Linked DNA regions of Chitinimonas arctica. The protein of the gene in region 1 interacts with the protein of each later gene in a pairwise test. Links are inferred from orthologs where the notes say so. Each region holds a gene or a part of one and is shown on either strand. Other genes may lie near its edges.

What was found. Proteins that work in one complex are often made in the same cells at the same time.
Region 2: the proteins of FNU76_RS11510 (region 1) and ndk interact in binary tests that used the Escherichia coli proteins (3 or more experiments, as listed by UniProt). The link is inferred for Chitinimonas arctica from one-to-one orthologs.

The regions. Positions count from the first base shown.
Region 1 is NZ_CP041730.1:2,542,302-2,547,327, reverse strand. The notes cover bases 2,293-5,026. They hold FNU76_RS11510 (5-formyltetrahydrofolate cyclo-ligase), read right to left. Parts: upstream 4,100-5,026; coding sequence 3,485-4,099; downstream 2,293-3,484. Other genes in these bases: FNU76_RS11495 (hypothetical protein), read right to left, coding at 4,789-5,004; FNU76_RS11500 (cell division protein ZapA), read right to left, coding at 4,484-4,792; FNU76_RS11515 (cation diffusion facilitator family transporter), read left to right, coding at 2,558-3,484. Also shown: pip (prolyl aminopeptidase), read right to left, coding at 40-996; FNU76_RS11525 (sulfite exporter TauE/SafE family protein), read right to left, coding at 999-1,805. UniProt on the Escherichia coli protein: Involved in the removal of 5-formyltetrahydrofolate.
Region 2 is NZ_CP041730.1:4,080,864-4,083,798, forward strand. Bases 189-2,935 are described here. They hold ndk (nucleoside-diphosphate kinase), read left to right. Parts: upstream 189-1,224; coding sequence 1,225-1,647; downstream 1,648-2,935. Other genes in these bases: FNU76_RS18575 (SPOR domain-containing protein), read right to left, coding at 189-397; FNU76_RS24170 (hypothetical protein), read right to left, coding at 346-1,017; rlmN (dual-specificity RNA methyltransferase RlmN), read left to right, coding at 1,665-2,771; pilW (type IV pilus biogenesis/stability protein PilW), read left to right, coding at 2,775-2,935. Outside these bases: tRNA lysidine(34) synthetase TilS, read left to right, coding at 1-58; more of FNU76_RS18575, read right to left, coding at 53-188. UniProt on the Escherichia coli protein: Major role in the synthesis of nucleoside triphosphates other than ATP. The ATP gamma phosphate is transferred to the NDP beta phosphate via a ping-pong mechanism, using a phosphorylated active-site intermediate.

The DNA of each region.
Region 1 (5,026 bases):
TCGCCGGTATGACGCTGTCGGACTGCAGGCCGGATGTCTTTAAGCCAGGCGCGACTTCATGGCTTCGCAGGCGCGCACCAGCTCGCGGCAAATGCCCGGCTCCCAAGCCGAATGGCCGGCATCCTGGACGATTTCCAGTTGCGAGCCAGGCCAGGCCTGGTGCAGCTCCCAAGCCGACAAGGGCGGACAGAGCACATCGTAACGGCCCTGGATGGTGATCATGGGCAGGTGCGAAATCCGGCCCACATTCGCCAGCAAGGCGTTTTCCGGCAGGAAGATGCGGTTGACGAAATAATGCGCTTCGATACGGCCGACGCCCAAGGCCACATTGTCATTGCCGTAATTGGCCTGGACGGCGGGATCGGGGAAGAGCGTGGCGCATTCGCCCTCGTAGACGCTCCAGATGCGGGCAGCCGGCATATGGACGGCACGGTCGCCATCGTTCAGGCGCTTATGGTAGTTACCCAACAGGTCGTCGCGCTCATCTGCCGGAAGATAGTCGGCGAAACGCGACCAGGCTTCCGGAAAGAACTGGCGCATGCCGCGCATGAACCAATCGATTTCCCAGCTGCGGCACAGGAAAATACCGCGCAGGACGAAGGCCAGGCAACGCTCCGGGTGGGCCTCGCCGTAGGCCAGCGCCAGGGTCGAGCCCCAGGAGCCGCCGAACACCATCCATTGCGAGATGCCCAGCATTTCGCGCAGCAGCTCGATATCGGCGATGAGATGCTGGGTCGTGTTGGCGCCCATCTCGCCCACCGGCGTGGAACGGCCGGCGCCGCGCTGGTCGAAGATCACGATGCGGTAGAAGTCCGGATCGAAGAACTGCCGGTGCTTGGGGCTGGCGCCCGAACCCGGCCCGCCATGCAGAAACAGTACCGGCACCCCGTTCGGGTTGCCCGATTCCTCCCAATACATCGTATGGACAGCGTCCAAGGGCAGCATGCCGCTGCGATTGACGTCTATGGCGGGGTAGAGTGTGCTTCGTTCGGTCATGGTCATAGGCTCAGAAGTCCAAAAAGCATGCGGCTGGCAATCAGCAGCAGCAAGGCGGCGAAACATTTCTTCAGGGTGGCCACCGGCAGGCGGTGAGCCAGTGCGGCACCAAAAGGAGCGGTGACCACGCTGGCCAGTGCAATGCCCAGCAAGGCCGGTAGATAGACAAAACCCATGCTGCCGCTCGGCAGGCCGGGAACCCCGATACCGTTGAGGGCATAGCCGGCCAGGCCGGCCACCGCGATAGGCAGGCCCAGGGCGGCCGAGGTGCCGACCGCCATCTGCATGGGCACATTACACCAGCTCATAAAGGGTACCGATAGCGAACCGCCGCCGATACCGACAAAGCTCGAAATACCACCGATCAGCCCACCCACGCCGGATAGGCCGGCCGAACCCGGAAGTTGCCGGGTCGGCTTGGGTTTGTAGCCGAACAGCATCTGCGCCGCCACCAGGTAGGCGAACACCACGAAAAACCATTTCAGGCCGATCGAGGGCAGTCGCGCCGCCAGCCAGGAGCCGGCAAAGGTCCCCAGCACCAGGCCGCCCGCCATGCCGCGGACGGTGGACCACTGCACCGCGCCACGGCCATGGTGGGCGCGTAAACTGGAAATGGAGGTAAAGACGATACTGGCCAGCGAAGTACCCAACGCGATCTGCAGCACATGGCTGGTGCCGATCTGGTTGATCTCGAACAGGGCCACCAGGGCCGGCACGATGATCAATCCGCCGCCTACGCCCAGCAGGCCGGCCAATACCCCGGCGGTCGCACCGATGGCCAGGAAGCCGGCGAATACCAGCACGCTCATGCAGGCTCCCCAGCAACTTCAATATCGCTCGCCAGTGCTCGGGCTGTACCGGCGTGATGGAAAGACGGTTGCCCCGTTGCAATATCTGCAAACCCTCCAGCGCCGGTTCGGCGCGCAGGGCGGCCAGGCTGAGGAAGGGGGTCTTCTTGATGAACTTGACGTCCACCTGCTGCCAGCGCGGCTGCTCGACGGTGGATTTGGGATCGAAATAGTGATGGTCCGGATCGAACTGGGTGGGGTCGGGATAGGCCGTGGAACACACCTCGGCCAGGCCGGCCACACCCGGGACGGCGCAGCCCGAGTGGTAGTACAGCACGCCATCTCCCGGCCGCATGCTGTCGCGCATGAAATTGCGCGCCTGGTAATTGCGCACGCCATACCAGCCTATGGTCTGGTCGGGCCGGGCGGCCAGGTCGTCGATACTGACATCGTCGGGTTCTGCCTTCATCAGCCAATAGCGCAATTGCTTGTCCCCCAGCATGGATTCAACGCGCGCCAGTGTAGCAGGCGTGGGAACCTGGCCGCGAACCTTGGAAGTACTGGATATCAATATAAATAGCCCGCAATCGGCGAGCGTTGATGCGTGGTCGTTAGCGCACTAACAGGCGGCCGCTAAGGGAATGACCAGTTGGATTGTGCTTTTGGGCAAGCGCAGAAGCCGGCCCCGCTGATGTGGCAGTGTCGGAGAGACTTTTTCCGCGCTACCCCACGCCACGCGGGGAAAAGCACTAGACTCACAGGCGGAGGAGCCCATGTCCGCTCAAGCCGACTCGCACAAATTGATACGCCATGTCTTGGCGGCCAATTTCCTGATCGCCATCGCCAAGCTTGCCGCCGCCGTCTACACCGGTTCGGGTACCGTACTGGCCCAGGCCGTGCATTCATTCGCCGACTGCTGTAACCAGGGATTGCTGGCTTGGGGCCTGAAGTCGGCCAAGCCGCTGCCTTCGCTCGACTACCCGCCGGGCTGGGGCAAAGCCATCTATTACTGGTCGTATATCGCCGCCATCATCATCTTCAGCCTGGGCGGCCTGTTTGTCGTGCATGAAGGCCTGCATAAGCTGGGCGAGCCCGAGCAGATGGAAGCGCCATTGCTCGCGATCGGGGTCTTGTGGTTGAGCGCGGTCGTCGCCTTGGTGGCGCTATGGCGCTGTCTTCGCCATATCGGCCGACTGCGCGGCAGTATTCCGCTGCTGCGCTGGGCGCGGCTGAACCACCAGCACGAATTACTGCTGTTGCTGGGCGAAACGGTGGCCGACCTGGCCGGGATCGGCTTGGCGCTCTTTAGCGTGAGTTTGTCCATCCTGAGCGAGAACCCCCTGTTCGATGCGCTGGGTTGCATGGCCATCGGCCTGCTGCTGCTGGCCTTGTCGCTTTTGGTCGGTGTGGCGGTAAGGGGTTTGCTGCTGGGCCGGCGGGCCGCACCGGAACTCACCGAGGCCATCAGCCGGTATCTGGAGGCGGACCAAGCGGTGGGGCGGGTGCAGGAACTGCTCAGCCTGCAATTGGGCGAGCAGGTACTGGTGGCCATCAAGGCGGAGCTGGTGGCGGAAACCGTGGAGCAATTGGCAGCCGAGCAGGCTCGGCTGGAAGCGGGCTTGAAAGCGGCGTATCCGCAGATCGCCCGCTTGTTTCTGCAAGTTTGCCCGTTGGCGGTCTCGGCGCCCCCACCCGATTGATCAGCTGGCCGCCGCCGCGCTGCGCCGCAGCCCTTGCTCCGTCAGGATCGCATCCAATAGCACATCGTGGGGTTCGCGCGGCAGGCGCGCCAGCCCTTGGCATGCGAAGGCCACGCCGATCAGGCGGGGCTTTTTCCATTGTCGCCGCCGGCCACGAAAAGCCAGGGTGCAATCGTAATAACCGCCGCCTTGGCCCAAACGGCCGCCCTCTTCGTCAAAACCCAGCAAGGGCAAGAGCACCAGGTCCAGCCGCTGCGCGCCGATATGGCGGCGGCTGACGAACTCCTGGATGCCATAGCGATTGGCTCGCCACTGGCCGCTTGGGTCATCCAGCCGGGCGAAGCGCAAGCGGCGGCCCCGGCGCGGTACCAAGGGCAGCCAGATCTCGACGCCCCTGGCCCGCGCCAGGCGAATCAAGGGTGCCAGCGACAATTCGGAACCCACGGCGGTATAGGCGGCAATGCGCCGGCCGCGTTTGAGCAAAGGCTTGGCGCGGCGGGCAACGGCCGCTTCAGCGGCGCGGCGCTGGACAGCGGACAAGGCCATCCGCCGCCGGCGTAGTTCACGGCGCAGGTTCGCTTTGTCGCTTGTATTCTTCTGGGAAGAGGGAAACACTGATTTAACGCGCTTACGAGCGTCAGCGAGGCTCCCTCGCGGCGGCGAGGGCGGGGGGAGTAGGGCTATATAAAGCGAAGGGATGGTTCATTTGCCACGGACCGTAAGCGCCCGGCTTTGCCGGGTGGTGAATTGAGGGCTGATTACCCGCAACATCCCTTAGCAGCGTGGGGATCCCCGCGGGCGCCGTCCCGGCCCATATCTTGAACCAAAGGTTCAAGGCGCCACCAGCTACACACTATCAGGCACATCCGTCAGAGGGATGCGCGCAACAAGCGCGCTACGCCAGCAGCTAGGTCAGTATATTGGTTCAAAGAATACTGAGCCGGAACGAACGCCGCAGGGAAACTTTATGACTCGGTGCAGAAAAACGGGAGGCCACGTTCAAAACAACTGCTGCTGTTCCTTGAACGCCTCGTCGATGGTTTCCTGCATGCGGCCGATTCTACGCTTAAAGTCGGCAACATCCAAACCACCTGTAACGCGGGTGTTCATGAACTCATGCGAAATGTTCAACGCAGCCATGATGGCAATCTTATCAATACCCATCACATTGCCGCTATCGCGAATCTCACGCATCTTTCGATCCAGGAACGCAACCGCTTCCATCAAGGCCAACTCTTCTTCCGGTGGGCAAGCGATGCGGAACTCGCGGCCCATGATGGTTACGTCGAGTTGTTTGATCTCGCTCATTCGACATCCTCCGGCAGGGCTTCGGCAGGGAACTGCCCCAGCAGTGTCTCGACACGCGCCTTGGCGCCTTCCACCTTGTCGAGCAGGCGGCGGTTGTCGCTCTTCAGGGCAACGACGGTCTCGCGCAGCGCGACGTTTTCGGTACGCAACTGCTGGCATAGCTGTGCCAGCGCGGTAATTCGGTCTTCGAGGTATTGGAGATCGGCGTCCATGGCGGCCTTCACTGTGGGCGTT
Region 2 (2,935 bases), 1.5 Mb from region 1 along the record:
GCCGGACTGGCGCTGCGAGGATTGGACCGATTTCGGGCGGTGCCGCCAGGCACTATAGGGGTGCCTGCAATATCGGCGTCACGCCCAGTTCACGCAGGCGGCGCATCATCAGGTCGGCCTCGTCGCGATTCTTGAATGGACCGATCTGCACGCGGGTTTCCAGACGGGCAGGGATGCCGGCGCTACCTAATTTCTCGATCAGCTTCCTGGCATTGTCGCCGCTCTGGAATACCCCTGCCTGTACCGTATACCCCTTGCTGCCGTTAGGCAGGACGCCGGCCGCGAGGGCGGCGATGGTCTGCTCCGGCGTGGGTGGGCTGGGTTTGGCTGGTATCGGCGCCGCGATTATCGGGCTTGGCGCGGGCGTGCCGGACGGCGGCGCAACCGGGGCTGGCACGGTGACGGGCGGGCTGGTGGCCGATTGGGCGCCTCGTGCCGTGGTGACCGGCCTGGTCGGCGGCGGGACGATGATCGGTTTGGGTGCGGCGGTGTGCGCGACGGCAGGGGCGGGCGCCGGGGAGGGGTGGTCGAGGTGGCTGCGGGTGTGGTCTTGCCGGTGCCGGTCTCGGCGGGCGGCTTGGCCGCGGCGACGGGTGCAGGCAGGGTTGGCGTTGGCGTTGGTGTCGGTGTCGGTGTCGGTGTCGGTGTCGGTGTCGATTCGACGGGCGTGGCGGGTGGGGTGGGGCCGCTTTCGGTTCCGCTGGTAGCCGGCGGCGCTGCTTCGGCAACCAACGGTGGGGTGATCGGCGGTACCGCCGCTGGAATCGGCGTTGTTGTTGCCTGGGGCGGCGGCACGGTTTCGGCCTGCAGCGGATTGATGCTGGGTCCTTCCTGTTCCGACCTGGGCTCGCCTTCCAGTTTATTGAGCAGGGTGATGCTGATCGCGACGCCGACGATCAGGCAGATGGCAATGGCCAGCCTCTGCATCAGGCGCTGGCGGATTTCGCTCTGTTCGTCCGCTTCCTCTGCGGTGGCGGGGGCGGTGGGGCGGTTCGGGCTGGGGCGTATAGCACTCAAGTGGCTTGTTCGCCGCGTCGCGGCGCTCCCTGTTCAAGATGTTTTGGTTGATTGCTGGTATGGCTTTTGCGCGGTAAGGCGGCAAAGCTGTTAGAATATTCGGTCATTTTTATGCCGACAAGCTGTGTGAACGCTTTGCGAACTGGCTTGCAGCTTAAAACTTTTTTCCTTCCCACTATGTCTACTTTACGAATTTTGGAGTGAACCATGGCTGTAGAACGCACCCTGTCCATTATCAAGCCCGATGCCGTTGCCAAGAACGTGATTGGCCAGATCTACTCCCGTTTCGAAAATGCCGGCCTGAAGATCGTCGCCGCCAAGATGAAGCAACTGTCGCGCGAAGATGCCGAAGGCTTCTACGCCGTGCACAAGGAACGTCCTTTCTTCAAGGATCTGGTTGATTTCATGGTTTCCGGCCCGGTGATCATCCAGGCGCTGGAAGGCGAAAACGCCGTGATCGCCCACCGCGATCTGATGGGCGCGACCGATCCCAAGAAGGCTGAAAAGGGTACCATTCGTGCCGATTTCGCCGATTCCATCGATGCCAACGCCGTACACGGTTCCGATAGCGTCGAAAACGCCGCCATCGAAATCGCTTACTTCTTCGGCACCGAAGTCTATAGCCGTTAATATCGGATAGCCTTGCCATGTCCATCAATCTGCTTGATTTCGACGCTGCCCGTTTCGCCACCTTCCTAGCCGAGCGTGGTGAGAAGCCGTTTCGCGCCAAGCAGTTGTTGCGCTGGATTCACCATTTCGGCGAATCGGATTTCAACGCGATGACGGACATCGCCAAGGTGACGCGAGAAAAGCTGGCGGCGGAGGCGGTTATCACTCCCCCCAGCTTGCTGCTGGAACAGGCTTCCGAGGACGGCACCCGCAAGTGGTTGCTGGACGTGGGCACCGGTAACGGTGTGGAGGCGGTGTTCATTCCCGAAGACGACAGGGGAACGCTGTGCGTGTCCAGCCAGGTCGGCTGTGCGCTCGAATGCACCTTCTGCTCCACCGGGCGGCAGGGTTTCAACCGTAATCTCAGTACCGCCGAGATCATTGGCCAGCTCTGGTGGGCCAATAAAGCCCTGGGCCGTGATCCCAAGGGCGACCGCATCGTTTCCAATGTGGTCATGATGGGCATGGGCGAGCCCCTAGCCAATTTCGACAATGTCGTCGCCGCCATGCGGCTGATGCTGGACGACAATGCCTATGGCTTGAGCCGCCGCCGGGTGACGCTGTCCACTTCCGGCCTGGTGCCGCAGATGGACCGCTTGCGCGAAGCCTGCCCGGTTGCGCTGGCCGTTTCGCTGCACGCGCCGAACGATGCCCTGCGCGACGAGATCGTGCCGATCAATAAGAAATACCCCCTAAAAGAACTCATGGCGGCCTGCTTGCGTTATCTTGAAAAAGCGCCGCGTGATTTCATTACCTTCGAATACGTTATGCTTGATGGTGTCAACGACACCATGGAGCACGCCAGGCAGCTGGTAGCGTTGGTTAAAGATGTACCGTGTAAATTCAACCTGATCCCGTTCAATCCCTTTCCGAATTCCGGATACGGTCGGTCCAAGCCCGATGCCATTCGCCGCTTCCGCGATCATCTGATCCAGGCCGGCTACATCGTCACGGTGCGCAAGACGCGCGGTGACGATATCGATGCGGCCTGCGGCCAGTTGGCCGGCCAGGTCAAGGACAAGACCAAGCGCACGCTTCGGCTAGCCGCCGAAGGCAAGACCACGATAAACCTTGTGAGGGAGTAAGGCATGAGACAGAGCGTCATCGCCGCTTTGCTGTTTGTGTTGTCGCTGTCTGCCGTCCGGGCGGAAGAGGTGGACCGCCGCCATGAGCTGGCCAAGCTGCGTACCGAGCTGGCGGCTGCCTACTACGCCCGCGGCCAGTACGGCGTGGCTTTGGAAGAATTGAA